Regions from separate parts of the Streptomyces sp. V3I8 genome, predicted to be linked through region 2. Evidence: predicted binding sites of a transcription regulator. Region 2 holds the regulator's gene; the other holds the start of a gene.

Region 1 (9,219 bases), 1.8 Mb from region 2:
CCGGCAGCACGCGGTGAACGCGTCCGCCCACCGCCGGGTGAGGAACGCGGCGCGGTCGGCGCCGAGGATCCCGTCGAGGACCTTCGCCGCGATGTCGTCCGGCAGCAGGCGGAAGTAGTCCGCCGGTGCCCACGGCGTGTGCGAGAAGTGCCCGATCCGCAGGTCGGGACGGAGCTCGCGGAGCATCCGCGGCACCAGCGTCAGGTGGTAGTCCTGCACGAGGACCGCGGCGCCGTCCGCCGCCTCCTCGGCCAGTGCCTCGGCGAAGGCCCGGTTGTACATCTCGTAGGCCGCCCACTGACGCCGGAACTCCGCGTCGAAGACGGGCTCCAGGGGCGTCTGGTACAGCATGTGGTGGACGAACCAGAGCGCGGAGTTCGCGATGCCGTTGTAGGCGGCGGCATGGGTGTCGGCGTCGATGTCGAGCATCCGGACGCCCTCCTCGCCGACTCCGCGCCGGACGGCCTCGCGGTCGCCGTCGGTGAGGGCCGAGCAGACCCACAGGGCGCCGGCGTCCGGGCCGATGGCGGAGAGGCCCGACACGAGTCCGCCTCCACCGCGTTTGGCGGTGAGCTCACCGGACTCGTCCTTCGTGTACGAGACCGGGCCGCGGTTGGACGCGACGAGGACGGGGTGGGTGCCGTGGGTAGGAGCCATGACTCGAAATCTAGCCGCAGCCCTGTCCGCTCAAACGTTCCACTCGTCGTGCGGCGGGAGTCGTGCGTCACCCGCCCGCCGGCGGGGGCCGACCGCGCGGTTCCCCGCGCCCCTGGGAAGCCGGGGGCGCGGGGCGCCGCCGCTAGGCCGCGCGGCGCGACACGTACTCCGTGACGTCGATCATCGGGGGGCGTTCCTCCAGGTCCACCGAGTACGTGCGCGGCTCGAAGCCGTGTTCCCCCCGCTCGAACTGGGTCAGCACGGGCCGGATCATGTGCCCGCGGGCGAGCCGCAGCTGAGCCGTCCGGTAGATCGCCGCGGACATCCGCCCGAGCGCCTGCCCGTCCTGGTGCCGGTGCCTGCGCACCCCCACGTCCACCTGTGCGAGCGCGTCGAGCCCGACGAGGTGCAGCGCGTCGACGAGCATGCCCAGCTCCACCCCGTACCCGACGGGGAACGGAAGCTGTTCGAGGAGCGAGCGGCGCGCCGCGTACTCCCCGCCCAGCGGCTGGACGAAGCCCGCCAGGTGCGGCCAGTGCATGTTGAGCAGCGGGCGGGCCATCAGCTCGGTGACCCGGCCGCCCTGGCCGGCGGCGGCGCCCAGCGGGCGGTCGTACATCGCCTTGACGAGGTCCACGCCCGGCTCGGTGAGCAGCGGACCGACGATCCCGGTGACGAAGTCCGCCGAGAACTCCCTCAGGTCCGCGTCGACGAAGGCGACGATGTCCCCGCGGGTGACGAGCAGCGAGCGCCACAGCACCTCGCCCTTGCCGGGCACGGCCGGGAGGCGCGGGAGTATCTCGTCCCGGTGCACCACCCGGGCCCCCGCGGCGGCGGCGACCTCGGAGGTGCGGTCCGTCGACCCCGAGTCGATCACCACCACCTCGTCGACGAGCGGCACCTTCGCGGTCATCAGCTCACGGCGGATCACGGCGACGATCTCGCCGACGGTCGCCTCCTCGTTGAGCGCGGGCAGTACGACGCTCACCGTGGAACCGGTGGAGCGCTTCGCGGCGATCAGCTTCTTGAGCGGGCGGTCCTTCACGGACCAGGAGCGCGTGCTCAGCCAGCGCTCGACGTCTTCCAGCACGTGCGGCTCTCCCTTGCGTTCATCGGGATGCGTGTGCCCGCCGCGACCGATGCCGGTGTGACGGTCATCTCGCGGTTCGGACGGCTCTCTCCACCATCCAGGCCTTCGGTTACAGTCTTGAGCAACGTTGATGACCATCGCATGTCGAGGGTCGTTGCGTGTAAAACTAAAAGCACGACGAACACCGCAGACGAACACCACAATCGAATACCGCTCATCCAGAGGGGCAGAGGGATACGGCCCGTTGAAGCCCCGGCAACCCTCCAGCCGGTCTCGTCCTGGTCATCGCCGATCAGCGCAGCGAGGCTCCCGGCTCGGGAAGGTGCCAAATCCGTCTCACGGCGAAGTGCGCCGTGAGGAAGATGAGGAGAAAGGGCCTCGCCTCCATGGCTGCGCAGACTGTTGCAAGCACCACGAATGCAACCACCACGAACCCCACCGCCCCCGCCGCGGACTCCGTCGACCTCGGCCCGGCCGCCGCGCTGTCCTGCCGCGAGTGCGGCCACCGCGTCCCGCTCGGTCCGGTCTTCGCCTGCGAGGAGTGTTTCGGCCCGCTGGAGATCGCGTACGACTTCTCGGGCTACGACACCGAAGAGCTCCGCAAGCGCATCGAGGCGGGCCCCGCGAACATCTGGCGCTACGCGCCGCTGCTGCCCGTCCCCGCGGACGTCGCCGACAAGCCGAACATCAACCCCGGCTGGACCAAGCTCGTCCAGGCCGACAACCTGGCGCGCGAGCTGGGCGTCGACGCCGGCAAGCTCTTCGTGAAGGACGACTCCGGCAATCCGACGCACTCCTTCAAGGACCGGGTCGTCGCCCAGGCGCTGGAGGCCGCGCGCGCGTTCGGCTTCACCACGCTCTCCTGCTCCTCCACCGGCAACCTCGCGGGCGCGGTGGGCGCCGCCGCCGCGCGGGCGGGCCTGCGCTCGTGCGTGTTCATCCCGCACGACCTGGAGCAGGGCAAGGTCGTCATGGCCGCGGTCTACGGCGGCGAGCTCGTCGGCATCGAGGGCAACTACGACGACGTGAACCGCTTCTGCTCCGAGCTGATCGGCGACCCGGCCGGCGAGGGCTGGGGCTTCGTCAACGTCAACCTGCGGCCGTACTACGCGGAGGGGTCCAAGACCCTGGCGTACGAGATCTGCGAGCAGCTCGGCTGGCGGCTGCCGGACCAGCTGGTCGTGCCGATCGCCTCCGGCTCGCAGCTCACGAAGATCGACAAGGGCCTGAAGGAACTGATCGCGCTGGGCCTCGTCGAGGACCGGCCGTACAAGATCTTCGGCGCCCAGGCCGAGGGCTGCTCGCCGGTGTCCGTCGCGTACAAGGCCGGGCACGACGTCGTACGGCCGCAGAAGCCGGACACGATCGCCAAGTCGCTGGCGATCGGCAACCCGGCCGACGGCCCGTACGTGCTCGACATCGCCCGCCGAACCGGGGGCGCGGTGGAGGACGTGGACGACGTCCAGATCGTCGACGCGATCAAGCTGCTGGCGCGGACCGAGGGCATCTTCGCGGAGACCGCCGGCGGGGTGACGGTGGGCGTGGCGAAGAAGCTGATCGAGAGCGGTCTGCTGGACCCGGCCCTGACGACCGTCGTCCTCAACACCGGGGACGGTCTGAAGACCCTGGACGCGGTCGCGTCCGACACCGGGCTCACCGCGACCATCCGCCCGAACCTCGACTCCTTCCACGAGGCCGGGCTCGGTTCCTAGCCGCTGTCCGCACGCCGCGGGCCGGTGAGGGCCGGCCGCGCGGTTCCCCGCGCCCCCCGACGGGGCGCCCTGCACCCAGCCACACCCGACGGAGGTCCCCGTGAGCGTCAACGTCCGTATCCCCACCATCCTGCGTACCTACACGGGTGGGCAGGCCGAGGTGGCCGCCGAAGGGGCGACCCTCGGTGATGTCATCGCCGACCTGGAGAAGAACCACACCGGGATCGCGGCCCGGGTCCTGGACGACCAGGGGAAGCTGCGGCGGTTCGTCAACGTGTACGTGAACGACGACGACGTCCGGTTCGAGCAGGGCCTGGAGACGGCCACGCCGGACGGCGCCGGCGTCTCGATCATCCCGGCGGTCGCCGGAGGCTGAGGGTCCGCCGCGGTGGCCGGAGGCCGGAACCGGCGCGCCGACCGGAATTACCCCACGTGACGCCGAACACGCAGAGTTCATCGAATTGCCCCCTCCGTGAGAGAAGCGGAGGGGGCAATTCTGTATGGTTGAGCGAGGTACAGTTGGGGAAGCTGCTTCGTTCCGCCCGCCCGACCTCTGTGAGTCCGCGCCCGGAGCCCGACAAGAAGCGGCCAAAGTACCCGGTCCTTTCAAGCCGTATATGGCAATTCCCGGGCCCGACTTGCCCTGAATCTTCTTGAATCCTTCACATATTTCCGATCAGCCGCGCCCGGAATTCTCGTCGGATTGACCTGTTGCAGAGGGCAGTTGGACGGATACATTCGGCCGCGGTCGACGCGTTCCGGCGCACACCCCCAACCGTTGGGGGGTGAGGTCTGACCCGGATCCGCGAAGTGCGGGTCTGTGCAAGGGCCAGTAATAGGGGAGTTAGGCATGGCTCAGGGCACCGTCAAATGGTTCAACGCGGAGAAGGGGTACGGCTTCATCGCGGTCGACGGTGGTGCGGATGTTTTCGTCCACTACAGCGCGATTCAGATGGACGGCTACCGCACCCTGGAAGAGGGTCAGCGGGTCGATTTCGAGATCTCGCAAGGCCAGAAGGGGCCGCAGGCGGACATGGTCCGTCTGGCGACCGGCTGAAGCACGCGCCGACTTACTGCAGCGACGTTCTTCTCCGAAGGGCCCGCACCTCCCGGGTGCGGGCCCTTCGGCATGCCCGGGGCGGTCCTCCGGTGCCCCCGGCGCGGGTGCCGGCGGGCCGGAACGCCGACAGCATGATCATCGACTCCCCGTCGCCGCACCCGCTCCCACCTGCGGATCATCGAGAGGCGCTTGCACTCTCATGGGTCGAGTGCTAATCATTGCGTTAGCACTCTGAAGGTGAGAGTGACAACGAGGACCGGGTCGGTGAGGCCCGCAGGCCAGGTGGGGCAAGGAACCACCGAGGTCGGCAGGCCGTCCGTCGCGGGCGCAGGCGCGGTCCTGGAGATTCCACCCCAGTCCGGGAGGACCACTTCACATGGCCAAGATCATCGCGTTCGACGAGGAGGCACGGCGCGGTCTCGAGCGCGGGATGAACCAGCTCGCCGACGCCGTCAAGGTCACCCTTGGTCCCAAGGGTCGCAACGTCGTCCTCGAGAAGAAGTGGGGCGCCCCCACGATCACCAACGATGGTGTTTCCATCGCCAAGGAGATCGAGCTCGAGGACCCGTACGAGAAGATCGGCGCCGAGCTGGTCAAGGAAGTCGCCAAGAAGACGGACGACGTCGCCGGTGACGGAACGACCACCGCGACCGTTCTCGCCCAGGCGCTGGTCCGCGAGGGCCTGCGCAACGTAGCCGCCGGCGCCAACCCGATGGCTCTCAAGCGCGGTATCGAGAAGGCCGTCGAGGCCGTCTCCGGTGCCCTGCTGGAGCAGGCGAAGGATGTCGAGACCAAGGAGCAGATCGCTTCGACGGCCTCCATCTCCGCCGCCGACACCCAGATCGGCGAGCTCATCGCCGAGGCGATGGACAAGGTCGGCAAGGAAGGCGTCATCACGGTCGAGGAGTCCCAGACCTTCGGTCTGGAGCTCGAGCTCACCGAGGGCATGCGCTTCGACAAGGGCTACATCTCGGCGTACTTCGCCACCGACATGGAGCGTATGGAGGCCGTCCTCGACGACCCGTACATCCTGATCGCCAACTCGAAGATCGCCAACGTCAAGGACCTGCTCCCGCTCCTCGAGAAGGTCATGCAGGGCGGCAAGCCGCTGCTGATCATCGCCGAGGACGTCGAGGGCGAGGCGCTGTCGACGCTGGTCGTCAACAAGATCCGTGGCACCTTCAAGTCCGTCGCCGTCAAGGCCCCGGGCTTCGGTGACCGCCGCAAGGCCATGCTCGGCGACATCGCCATCCTCACGGGCGGCGAGGTCATCTCCGAGGAGGTCGGCCTGAAGCTGGAGAACGCGGGTCTGGACCTGCTGGGCCGTGCCCGCAAGGTCGTCATCACCAAGGACGAGACCACGATCGTGGACGGCTCCGGCTCCGCCGACCAGGTCCAGGGCCGGGTCAACCAGATCCGTGCCGAGATCGAGAACTCCGACTCGGACTACGACCGCGAGAAGCTCCAGGAGCGTCTGGCGAAGCTGGCCGGCGGCGTGGCCGTCATCAAGGCCGGTGCCGCCACGGAGGTCGAGCTCAAGGAGCGCAAGCACCGCATCGAGGACGCCGTCCGCAACGCGAAGGCGGCCGTCGAGGAGGGCATCGTCGCCGGTGGTGGCGTGGCCCTGCTCCAGGCCTCCTCGGTGTTCGAGAAGCTCGAGCTCACGGGTGACGAGGCGACCGGCGCCAACGCCGTGAAGCTCGCCCTGGAGGCCCCGCTCAAGCAGATCGCCGTCAACGGTGGTCTCGAGGGTGGCGTCATCGTCGAGAAGGTCCGCAACCTGCCCGTCGGCCACGGCCTGAACGCCGCGACCGGTGAGTACGTGGACATGATCGCCGAGGGCATCATCGACCCGGCGAAGGTCACGCGTTCCGCCCTGCAGAACGCCGCCTCCATCGCCGCGCTGTTCCTCACCACCGAGGCCGTCATCGCCGACAAGCCGGAGAAGGCCTCGGCCGGTGCCGGCGCCGGTGGCGGCATGCCGGGCGGTGACATGGACTTCTGAGCCCCGGCTCGGTAGTCCACGGCTCGCGGTTCGCAGCCGGTAGTACGCGCAGGAGGGCGGTACCCCGTTCCGGGGGTGCCGCCCTTCGGCGTGTCCGGGGTCACAGCGGTGTGCGGCGGCCCGGTGGAATGTCCCGATCGCCCGGGCGGTTGCCAGGGGAAGGGTTCATGCGCATGCACATACCCGATGGGATGTGTGCGGGCGATCCCCTGGACCCGCCGACCGTTCGACCACTCCACCCCACGAGGAGCCCCTGCGTGACTGTCGACACCACCGCCTCCGAGTCCGCCTCCGTCTCCCGCGTGGCCGGGATCCTCTCCCGGCCCCTCGCCCTCAACGGCCTGACCGTCCCGAACCGGATCGCGATGGCGCCGATGACCCGGCAGTTCTCGCCGGGCGGCGTCCCCGGGGAGGACGTGGTGTCGTACTACGCGCGCCGGGCCGCCGCCGGGGTCGGCCTCATCGTCACCGAGGGCACGTACGTGGGCCACGAGTCGGCCGGGAACAGCGACCGGGTGCCGCGGTTCCACGGTGCGGAGCAGCTGGCCGGCTGGGCGAAGGTCGCCGAGGGGGTGCACGCGGCGGGCGGGACGATCGTGCCGCAGCTCTGGCACATCGGCATGGTGCGGTCCGCCGGGGAGCCGCCGTTCGCCGACGCGCCCGCGGTCGGCCCCTCCGGGCTGCGTCCCGACGGGACCGCCGGTCAGGGCAAGGAGATGACGCAGGCCGACCTGGACGACGTCATCGGTGCCTTCGCCGAGGCCGCGGCCGCCGCCGAGCGCATCGGCTTCGACGGGGTCGAGCTGCACGGCGCGCACGGCTACCTGCTCGACCAGTTCCTGTGGGCGGGCACGAACCGGCGCACGGACGCGTACGGCGGTGACCTCGTCGCCCGTACGAGGTTCGCGGCGGAGATCGTGGCCGCGGTGCGGGCCGCCGTCTCCCCGGCCTTCCCCGTGATCTTCCGCTACTCGCAGTGGAAGCAGGGCGTCTACAAGGCGCGCCTCGCCGAGACCCCGGCGGAGCTGGAGGCGGTGCTGGCGCCCCTCGCGGCGGCCGGTGTGGACACCTTCCACGCGTCGACGCGGCGCTACTGGCTGCCGGAGTTCGACGGGTCCGGCCTGAACCTGGCCGGCTGGACGAAGAAGCTCACCGGGAAGCCCGTCATCACGGTCGGGTCGGTGGGCCTGGACGGCGACTTCGTCAAGGGCTTCCGCGGCGAGGGTGCCCCGGTCAAGGGCATCGACGACCTGCTCGACCGGCTGGAGAACGAGGAGTTCGACATGATCGCGGTCGGCCGGGCGCTGCTGCAGGACCCGCAGTGGGCGGCGAAGGTGCTGGCGGGGCGGTTCGGTGAACTGGCCCCCTTCGACGCGAAGGCGCTGGGCTCGCTGAGCTGACCGGGATCCGGCACGCGGACACGTCCGCCGCCACGGGAGGGTGGCCCCTGTCGGGGGGCCACCCTCCCGTGGCGACGGGGCGGTGTCAGGCCGCCAGGCGCAGGTGCTGCCGCGTCCACTCCTCGAACGTGGTCAGCGGGATGCCGAACTCCCTGGCGTACTGCGGCCGGGCGGGCTGGCCGGTCACGTTCAGCCGGTCGTGCGAGGCCCCCATCGGCGGCATGCCCGCGGCAAGGGCCTCCTCCTCCGTCATGTCCGGCGCACGCAGGGGTGTCCCCAGGGCCCGGGAGAGGACCTCGGCGATCCGCGTCATCGTCAGGTAGTCGCTCGCCAGCTCCAGTTCGACGCGGTGGAACCGCTCCGGATCGGCGACCGCCGCGGCCGCCGCCGCGCCGATGTCGTCCGTCGCGACGAGGGACAGGTGCGTCGCGGGCCTGAGGACGCTCACGATGCCGCCCTCGACACCGCGCGGGAACAGGAACCCCGTGGACGGGCGGAAGTTGTCCATGAAGAAGCTCGGCTTGAGCAGCGTCCAGCGCGGGAAACCTGCCTCGCGGAGCCGGTCCTGGATCGCGGTCTTGGCTCTCAGGGGAGCCTGCGACGACTTCCACCGGCCCGCTGCCCAGCCGGGGTGCTCGACGTGTTGGCCGGCGCCGCTCACCGACGTGTGCACGAACTGCGGCACGCCCGCCGCCCTGGCGCCCTCGATGAGGTTGACCCCCTGCCGGACCTCTCCCTCGAAGTCGAAGCCGGTTTCGGTGATCCCGGCCATCTGCACGGAGAAGACCGCGCGGGCGCCCTCCGCGGCCCGCGCCACCGAGTCGCGGTCGTGGAGGTCCCCGGTGACCGGTTCCGCGCCGAGCGCCCGGACGGCCCTGGCGCGGGGGGAGGCCGGATCGCGCACCAGGGCCCGCACGGGGACGCCCGCCGCGAGCAGGGCGCGGACGGTGGCTCCGCCCTGCCTGCCGGTCGCGCCGGTGACCAGGACCGGTGCCTGTCCTGTACGGGGATCTGTGGGCATACGGGTGCTCCTTCGAGGCGCCGGCAAAAAAAACGGCGGGGCCCGCCGTTTCCTCTCGGCTAAGATACGGCGGGGCCCGCCATTTAACAACGGACGAGGTGAACGCCATGGTGGAACGCCGGCGTGCGGACGCGAGGCGCAACTACGCGCGCATTCTGACCGTGGCCGAGGAGGAGGTCGCCGCCCACGGGGCCGACGCCTCCCTGGAGCAGATCGCCCGCACCGCGGGGGTCGGGTCCGCCACCGTGCGCCGGCACTTCCCGACGCGTCGCGC
Region 2 (9,219 bases):
GGGCGCCGTCGCGGGTCGAGGTCCAGGCGACGGTCGTCCCGTCCGGGGAGATCCGTGGATGGTTCACCGGGACGTTGTCGGCGCTGACGCGCCAGGCCCGGCCGCCGTCGAGCGGCGCGACCCAGACGTCGTCCTCGGCCGTGAAGGTGATCAACTCACCGTGCAGGTGCGGGTACCGGAGATACGCGGACGGCTGGGTGGTCGCGTCGGACGCGGCGGATGCAGGCTGTTTCACCCGATCACCCTATGCAGCCGTCCCGTCCGCGGCCAGAGCCCCTGATCACTTCCCCTGGAAGCAGGAGCAGGTGGGATCGGGGAACCGGGTCACCGTCTCGGTGACGGTGACGGTCGCTCCCGGGCCGCCCGGCGGAGTCGTCCTGTTGCCGGCGGGCTGCGTGCCGGCCCGGCAATTGCCGAGGACGTTCAGCCGGAACACCTCTTTGCCGCCCACCGTGGCGGTGAGGTCGCCCCGTACGCAGGTGCCGTTGACCTCCTGCGTGACCTTGCCCTTGATGCCGATGTCCTGGCCGTCGCCGGTCTCGCCCGTGCAGTTGACGGACGCCACGCTGTTGACGCTCGGCGAGGTGACCGTCCGGCCGTCCTTCTCGCCGTACGTGGCGGTGCAGGTGAGCCACTGCACGTCGACGCCCCGCTTCTCCAGCTCGCTGGTGCCCTTCTGGTCGGTGGTGATCGCCACGGCGGCGGTGCTCATGCCGTTGCCCGGTTCGCACGCGACCAGGGTGAACGCTGCCGCGACGGCGGCCAGGGCCATGGCCGGACCGCGATGCCGTATACGCCTCATTGCCCCCATGCACGTCAGCGTGCCACTACCGGCCGCCGCCCGGTAGGCCTCATGCGGCCACGCTCCACTCGAACGGATGACCGCTCCCGCCCGGGACGGGGCGAGGAGGGGTCAGGACCAGCGGCCCGTGCGGCCCAGCAGCAGCGCCACCGCCGCGGTTCCGGCGGTGGACGTGCGCAGCACACTGCGCCCCAGCCGGCAGACCACGGCACCGGCCGACGTGAACAGCTCCAACTCCTCGGGGGAGACGCCCCCTTCGGGGCCGACGACGAGCACGATCTCCCCGCTGGAGGGCAGTTCGACCGTCGCGAGCGGCTCCCCCGGGTGGGCCCGGTCCTCGTGCAGCACCGCGGCGAACTCCGCTTTGGCGAGAAACGCGGCAACCTGCTTGCTCGTCATCGCGTCCGCGACCTCCGCGAACCGCACCCGCCGCGACTGCTTGCCCGCCTCGCGGGCGGTCGCCCGCCACTTCCCGAGGGCCTTCACCCCCCGCTCGCCCCGCCACTGCGTGACGCAACGGGACGCCGACCAGGGGACGATCGCGTCGACGCCGGTCTCCGACATGGTCTCGACGGCGAGTTCACCCCGGTCGCCCTTGGGCAGCGCCTGCACGACGGTGATGCGGGGCGCCGGCACGGGCTCCTCGTGCACGGTGTGGAGGTCCGCGACGACGAGCCGGTCCTTGCCCTCGGCCGTCATGACGACGCCCTCGGCCCAGCGGCCGCGCCCGTCGGTGAGGACCACGTCCTCGCCGGTCCGCAGCCGCTTCACGGACACGGCGTGCCGCCCCTCGGGCCCGTCCAGCACGAACTGCGGCCCGCCGGGCACCTCGTCCACCACGAACACCGGCGCGGTCATCGCCCGACGCCTCCGCCCGTGCCCGGCTCGTCCGACAACGCTGTCCTGGCGGACGCGAGTTCGGCCGCCAGCACCTCCACCAGCTGCCCGGCCGGCAGCTCACGGGCGAGCCGGTGGCCCTGTCCCGCCCACAGCGCCATCCCCTGCGCGTCCCCGGCCTTGGCGGCCGCCTTGCGCAGCCCGGAGGTGAGGTGGTGCACCTCCGGGTAGGCGGCGGGCGCGTACGGCCCGTGCTCACGCATGAAGCGGTTCATCAGCCCCCGGGCGGGCCGGCCGGAGAACGCCCGCGTCAACTGGGTCCGTACGAAGAGGGGGTTGGTCAGCGCCTGCTTGTGGAGGGGGCTGGCGCCGGACTCCGGGGTGGCGAGGAAGGCCGTGCCCAGCTGGGCGGCGCTCGCGCCGGCGGCGAGCACGGCGGCGATCTGGCTGCCGCGCATGATGCCGCCGGCCGCGACGATCGGGATCTGCACGGTCTCGCGGACCAGCGCGACGAGCGACAGCAGCCCGATGCCGGAGCCGTCGGCCTCGGGGTTGTCGCGGTGGGTGCCCTGGTGCCCGCCGGCCTCGACGCCCTGCACGATCACGGCGTCGGCGCCCGCCCACTGCACGGCCTGCGCCTCCTCGGCGGTGGTCGCCGTGACCAGGGTCAGCGTGCCGGCCCGGCTCAGCGAGTCCAGGACGTCGCGCGTGGGGCAGCCGAAGTGGAAGGAGACGACCGGCACCGGGTTGTCGAGGAGGACGGCGAGCTTGGCGTCGTAGCCGTCGTCGCGTCCGCTGTCGGGATCGCCCAGTTCGGTCTGGTACCAGGAGGACTCACCGGCGAGCTGGTGGGCGTACACCTCGACGGCGGCCCGGTCGGCCTGCTCCGGCTGCGGCATGAACAGGTTCACGCCGAACGGCCGGCTCGTGGCCGCGCGCAGCTGCTTGATGTCCTGGTACATGCCGTCGGCCGTCTTGTACCCGGCGGCGAGGAAGCCGAGCCCCCCGGCCTCGGACACGGCCGCGGCGAGCTGCGGCACCGAGACGCCGCCGGCCATCGGGGCCTGCACGATCGGGAGGGGGAGGAGATCGGTCAGCGCGGAGGACATGACGGCATGTTGTCACGTCCTCCGTACAAGTCCGAATCCGGCCGACCGCCGGGCATAAGCCACGGGAGCCGTCCCGCGCCGAGCCCGGCGCCCGCCCCTCAGGAACGGCCGTTGAAGGCGTCCTTCAGCCGGGAGAACAAGCCCTGCTGACCGGGCTGGAACTGCCCCGTGGGCCGCTCCTCGCCGCGCAGCTGGGCCAGCTCCCGCAGGACGCGCTCCATCTCGGGATCGAGCTTCGTCGGCGTCATGACCTCGACGTGCACGATGAGGTCGCCGCGCCCGCCGCCGCGCAGATGCGTGACGCCGCGCGTGTGCAGCGGGATCGACTGCCCCGACTGCGTACCCGGACGGATGTCGACCTCTTCGAGCCCGTCGAGCGTCTCCAGCGGCACCTTCGTGCCCAGCGCCGCCGCGGTCATCGGGATGGTGACCGTGCAGTGCAGATCGTCGCCGCGCCGCTGGAACATGTTGTGCGGCAGCTCGTGGATCTCGACGTACAGGTCGCCGGCGGGGCCGCCGCCGGGGCCGACCTCGCCCTCGCCCGCGAGCTGGATCCGGGTGCCGTTGTCGACACCGGCCGGGATCTTCACGGTCAGGGTCCGGCGCGAGCGCACCCGTCCGTCGCCCGCGCACTCGGGGCACGGCGTCGGGACGACCGTCCCGAAGCCCTGGCACTGCGGGCACGGCCGGGACGTCATGACCTGGCCCAGGAAGGACCGCGTGACCTGGGACACCTCGCCGCGGCCGCGGCACATGTCGCAGGTCTGCGCGGAGGTGCCCGGCGCCGCGCCCTCACCGCTGCACGTGGTGCAGACGACGGCCGTGTCGACCTGTATGTCCTTCGTGGTGCCGAAGGCCGCCTCGTCGAGTTCGATCTCCAGCCGGATCATCGCGTCCTGGCCGCGCCGGGTGCGCGACCGCGGACCCCGCTGCGACGCCGTGCCGAAGAACGCGTCCATGATGTCCGAGAAGTTCCCGAAGCCGCCCGCGCCGAAGCCGCCCGCGCCGGCGCCGCCCGCCTGGGACAGCGGGTCGCCGCCGAGGTCGTAGACCTGCTTCTTCTGCGGGTCCGACAGGACCTCGTACGCGGCGTTGATCTCCTTGAAGCGCTCCTGCGTCTTGGGATCGGGATTGACATCCGGGTGCAGCTCGCGGGCGAGCCGCCGGAATGCCTTCTTGATCTCGTCCTGGGACGCGTCGCGGCGCACGCCGAGTACGGCGTAGTAGTCCGTGGCCACTTACGACTCCGCCAGGATCTGTCCTACGTACCGTGCCACCGCTCGTACCGCTCCCATCGTTCCGGGGTAATCCATGCGCGTCGGTCCGACCACGCCGAGTTTGGCGACTGCTTCGCCGCCCGAACCGTAGCCGACCGAGACCACAGAAGTGGAGTTGAGTCCCTCATGGGCGTTCTCGTGACCGATCCGTACGGCCATGCCCGAATCATTGACCTCACCGAGGAGCTTGAGGAGCACGACCTGCTCCTCCAGCGCCTCGAGCACCGGACGGATGGTGAGGGGAAAATCATGTCCGAAGCGCGTCAGGTTGGCGGTACCGCCGATCATCAGCCGCTCCTCGGTCTCCTCGACGAGGGTCTCCAGCAGGGTGGAGAGCACCGTCGCGACCGTCCCCCGGTCCTCCGCCTCGAAGGCGTCGGGGAGATCCTGCACCAGTTGCGGGACATCCGCGAAACGGCGCCCCGTGATCCGGCTGTTGAGCCGCGCGCGCAGATCCGCCGCGGAGGCCTCCCCGAAGGGGGCCGGGCAGTCCACCATGCGCTGCTCGACGCGCCCGGTGTCCGTGATCAGTACGAGCATGACGCGGGCCGGGGCCAGCGACAGGAGCTCCACGTGACGCACGGTCGAGCGGGTGAGCGAGGGGTACTGGACGACGGCCACCTGCCGGGTGAGCTGCGCGAGGAGCCGCACGGTCCGCCCGACGACGTCGTCGAGATCGACGGCGGCGTCCAGGAAGTGGTGGATCGCCCGCTTCTCCGGCGCGGTCATCGGCTTGACGCCCGCGAGTCTGTCGACGAAGAGCCGGTAGCCCTTGTCCGTGGGGATGCGGCCGGCACTGGTGTGCGGCTGCGCGATGTATCCCTCGTCCTCGAGGACCGCCATGTCGTTGCGGACGGTCGCCGGGGACACGCCCAGCCGGTGGCGCTCGGTGAGCGCCTTGGAACCGACCGGTTCCTCCGTGCCCACGTAGTCCTGGACGATGGCGCGCAGCACTTCGAGTCTGCGTTCACTGAGCATCGCGCACACCTCCCGTGGTCTTCCGCGCGGTCGTCGGTCGTCTGTCGGTCGTCTTCGGTGTCCTCGTCTGGCACTCAGCGAGCGCGAGTGCCAGCATCCCCGCGCCAAGTGTACGGCCGGTGGGTACGGCACGGGCAAGGGCGGGCCTGCGATGTGGTGACGCCGGGCACATCGGGGACGGCGACGTGTACGAGGCTGTCCCGCTCTGTCGGGAACATGCGGGTGCGCTCTGCCGCTAGCGTCGGCCCATGAGGGTGACATGGGAAGAGGGCGGGCGCGGCGGGTCCGGCTGGGAGGGGCTCTCCCCGGACGTGGGGCGGTGCCGGCTGCCGGTCTGGGACTGCACCGCCGGACTGGTGGCGGGCGAGGACGCGGCGCTGCTGGTCGACGCGGGGTCGAGCGTGCGGGAGGGCGCGTGGCTGCGCGCGCGGGCGCGCCGCCTGCTGGGCGGCGGGCACGTCACGCATCTCGCGCTCACCCACCCGCACTTCGACCACGTCTTCGGGGCGGCGGCGTTCCCGGGCGCCGAGGTGTTCGGCGCGGCGGGCATCGAGCGCGTCCTCGGCGACGGGCGGGAGGAACTGCGCGCGGACGCCGTGCGCAACGGCGCCGATCCGCGCGGGGCGGCCGACGCGGCCGGGCTGCTGGTCCGGCCGCGGCACCTCGTCGCCGACGAGCACGCGCTCGACCTGGGCGGCGGTCTGCGGGCCCTGCTGGCGAACGTGGGCCCCGGGCACACCGGCCACGACCTGGCGGTCCTGGTGACCGGCGGTGGTTCGCCGGCGATCGTCTTCTGCGGCGACCTGGTCGAGGAGTCCGGTGAGCCCCAGGCGGGACCCGACGCCGTGCCCGCCCACTGGCCCGCGGCGCTGGACCGCCTGCTGGCCCTCGGGGGCGAGGACGCGGTGTACGTGCCGGGGCACGGGGCGGTGGTGGACGCGGCGTTCGTCCGGGCCCAACGCGACGCGCTGGCACACCGCTTCGACGTGCCGTGAACCGGCGGCGCGGCATCGCGTGAGGCGGCGCCGCGGCGTGCCGTGGACGTCGCTCCGGCGTGTCGCGGGGGGTGTCGGCGCACCCGGCCGCGCACTTCTCCTATCGTCATCAGAATGCGCCAGTACTCAGCGGACCTGACCCCCGCGTGGAAGAAGTCCCGGCCCGTGCCCGAGGTCGCGGCGGAGCCGGGACTCGTGGTCGAGGAGCCCGGGACCGGGTTCTGCGGTGCCGTGATCCGCTGCGAGGCCGGCACGGTCACGCTGGAGGACCGCTTCGGCAAGCACCGGGTGTTCCCGCTGGAGCCCCGCGGCTTCCTCCTGGAGGGCCGCGTGGTGACCCTCGTGCGCCCGGCCGCCGCCGCGCCGGTACGCCCCACGCGCACGGCGTCGGGTTCGGTCGCCGTGCCCGGGGCGCGGGCCCGGGTGGCCCGCGCCGGGCGCATCTACGTCGAAGGCCGCCACGACGCCGAGCTGGTCGAACGGGTGTGGGGCGACGACCTCCGCGTCGAGGGTGTCGTCGTGGAGTACCTGGAGGGCGTCGACGACCTGCCCGCGATCGTCGACGAGTTCGGCCCCGCGGCGGACGCGCGGCTGGGGGTGCTCGTGGACCACCTGGTCCCGGGCACGAAGGAGTCGCGGATCGCGCAGGCCGTGACGAGCGAGTACGCGCTGGTCGTGGGCCATCCGTACATCGACGTGTGGGAGGCCGTGAAGCCGGCGTCCGTGGGCATTCCCGGGTGGCCGCGGGTGCCGCGGGGGCAGGACTGGAAGACGGGGGTGTGCCGTGCGCTGGGATGGCCTGAAAACACGGGTGCGGCGTGGCAGCGGATCCTCGGCTCGGTCCACTCCTACCGGGATCTGGAGCCGGAGCTTCTCGGACGGGTCGAGGAACTGATCGACTTCGTGACGGTGCCGGGGTGAGTGGCCGGGCCTTTCCTCGCCCCCGCCGCCCCTTCGGGGGCGCGGGGAACTGCGCGACCTGCCCCCGCCGGGGCCGCGGACGAAGTACCCGGCGGGGGTTCGGGGGCGGAGCCCCCGGGCTCGGGACGGGAAGGGGCGGCGGGGGCGGAAAAGCCCCTCAGTCCACCAGGTCGCGGACCACCGCGTCCGCCAGCAGCCGCCCCCGCAGGGTCAGGACGGCACGCCCCTCCTCGTACGGGCCGGCCTGAAGCAGCCCGTCCGCCAGCGCCCGGCGCGAAGCCGCGAGTCCCGCCGGCAGAAGCAGCGACAACGGACACCCCTCCAGAAGCCGCAGTTCCAGGAGGATGCGCTCGACCCGCCGGTCCTCCTCGGACAGCAGTTCCCGCCCGGCCCCGGGCGACCGCCCGGCCGCCAGCGCCCCCGCGTACGCCCCCGGGTGCTTGACGTTCCACCACCGCACCCCGCCCACGTGGCTGTGCGCCCCGGGCCCGGCCCCCCACCAGTCGGCCCCCCGCCAGTACAGCTCGTTGTGGAGGCACCGCCCGGCCTCGGAGGTCGCCCAGTTGGAGACCTCGTACCAGGAGAAGCCGGCCTGCGACAGACGTTCCTCGGCCATCAGGTACCGGTCCGCGTGGACGTCGTCGTCGGTCATCGGCACCTCCCCGCGCCGGACGCGCCGCGCGAGCTGCGTGCCCTCCTCGACGATCAGCGCGTACGCCGACACGTGGTCGGGCCCGGCGCCGACCGCCGCGTCGAGCGAGGCCCGCCAGTCGTCGTCGCTCTCCCCGGGGGTGCCGTAGATGAGGTCGAGGTTCACATGGTCGAAGCCGGCCGCGCGGGCCTCGGCGACGCAGGCCTCGGGCCGGCCGGGGGTGTGGGTGCGGTCGAGGATCCGCAGCACGTGCGGGCGGGCGCTCTGCATGCCGAAGGAGATCCGGTTGAACCCGCCGGCCCGGAGCGTGGCCAGGTAGGCCGGGTCCACCGACTCCGGGTTCGCCTCGGTGGTGATCTCCGCGTCGTCCGCGAGCCCGAACTCGTCGCGGACCGCCCCCAGCATCCGTACGAGGTCGTCGGCGGCGAGCAGGGTGGGCGTACCGCCGCCGACGAAGACCGTGCGGACGGGCCGCGGGTCGTCGCCGAGGACCTTGCGGGCGAGGCGGACCTCGTCGGCCAGGGTCTCGGCGTAGTTGTCGCGGGAGGCCAGTACACCGCCCGAGCCGCGCAGCTCCGTCGCTGTGTAGGTGTTGAAGTCGCAGTAGCCGCAGCGGGTCGCGCAGTACGGGACGTGGAGGTAGAACCCGAGCGGACGGTCGGCCGCGCCGGCCAGGGCGTGCGCGGGCAGCGCCCCGTCGTCGGGGACGGGCTCGCCGTCGGGAAGTGCGGAAGGCATGTCCTCCATTGTCCCGTACCCCCGGCGGTACCTGTTCCGCCCGGCCCCGTCGGCTCCGCCTGCCCCGTCTACTGCGCCTGCAGCACCAGCAGCGCCAGGTCGTCCTCCGGCGGTTTGCCGCCGAACTCGTGCACCAGGCGTCGGATGCGCTCCGCGATCAGTTCGGCGCTCAGCCCGTCGCAGCCGGCGAGCGCGGCCGCGAGTCCGTCGTCGTCGTCGAACTGCCGGTGTCCGTTGCGCCGCTCCGTCACGCCGTCCGTGACGCACAGGATGCTGTCGCCGGTCCGCAGTTCGAAGGTCCCGCAGCCGTAGGTGGCGTCCTCGAAGACGCCGAGGAGGGACTGCGGCGTGGCCACCTCGGAGACCTTCCCGCCGGCCTCCAGGAGCAGCGGCAGCGGGTGCCCGGCGGAGGCCATGGTGCAGCGCACCCCGCCCTCGACGGGCACGAGCTCGCCGTACAGGAGGGAGAGGAAGCGGGTCTGCGGGCCCTCGTCCGCGGGCCCCGCGCCGCCGGCGGCCACCAGGGCGCGGGCCGCCGCGTCGGCGGTCTCGGTGGCGTCGTCGAGGAGGAGGCGGTTGAGGCGGTCGAGGACCTCGGGCACCGCGTACCTCTCGCGGGCCAGCAGCCGCAGCCAGGGCCGGGCGAGGCCGATGACGACGGCCGCCTCGGGCCCCTTGCCCTGGACGTCGCCGAGGGCGAAGCACCAGCGCCCGTCCCCGGCGGGGAAGAGGTCGTAGAAGTCGCCGCTCGGTCCGCCCTTGTCGCACGGTTCGTAGACGAGCGCGCTGCGCACCCCGGGGATCTCGGCGACCGCCCCGGGCAGCAGCCCGCGCTGGAGCACGCGGCTGATGGTGGCCTGGCGCGCGTACTGGCGGGCCGCTCCGACGGCGAGCGCGACCCGGCGGCTGA

What was found. The regulator HrcA, encoded in region 2, represses chaperone genes, less so after heat shock. The targets are predictions, from matches to a motif close to TTNGCACTCNGNNNNNCNGAGTGCNAA.
Region 1: the regulator HrcA is predicted to act here: its motif matches at 4,708-4,734, upstream of groL (chaperonin GroEL).

What each region holds. Positions count from the first base shown of each region.
Region 1 is NZ_JAUSZL010000002.1:3,970,814-3,980,032, reverse strand. Features, by position in the region: gene QFZ75_RS17435 (trehalose-6-phosphate synthase) at 1-657, opposite strand, end outside; gene QFZ75_RS17430 (glucosyl-3-phosphoglycerate synthase) at 800-1,747, opposite strand; SAM riboswitch class I at 1,959-2,116, shown strand; gene thrC (threonine synthase) at 2,134-3,459, shown strand; gene QFZ75_RS17420 (ubiquitin-like small modifier protein 1) at 3,560-3,835, shown strand; gene QFZ75_RS17415 (cold-shock protein) at 4,310-4,516, shown strand; gene groL (chaperonin GroEL) at 4,896-6,524, shown strand; gene QFZ75_RS17405 (NADH:flavin oxidoreductase) at 6,782-7,924, shown strand; gene QFZ75_RS17400 (NmrA/HSCARG family protein) at 8,010-8,945, opposite strand; gene QFZ75_RS17395 (TetR/AcrR family transcriptional regulator) at 9,053-9,219, shown strand, end outside.
Region 2 is NZ_JAUSZL010000002.1:5,811,006-5,820,224, reverse strand. Features, by position in the region: gene QFZ75_RS25825 (S41 family peptidase) at 1-235, opposite strand, end outside; gene QFZ75_RS25820 (hypothetical protein) at 281-772, opposite strand; gene QFZ75_RS25815 (16S rRNA (uracil(1498)-N(3))-methyltransferase) at 914-1,660, opposite strand; gene QFZ75_RS25810 (nitronate monooxygenase) at 1,657-2,748, opposite strand; gene dnaJ (molecular chaperone DnaJ) at 2,847-3,986, opposite strand; gene hrcA (heat-inducible transcriptional repressor HrcA) at 3,987-5,003, opposite strand; gene QFZ75_RS25795 (MBL fold metallo-hydrolase) at 5,252-5,998, shown strand; gene QFZ75_RS25790 (DUF3097 domain-containing protein) at 6,113-6,919, shown strand; gene hemW (radical SAM family heme chaperone HemW) at 7,077-8,309, opposite strand; gene QFZ75_RS25780 (ATP-binding SpoIIE family protein phosphatase) at 8,378-9,219, opposite strand, start outside.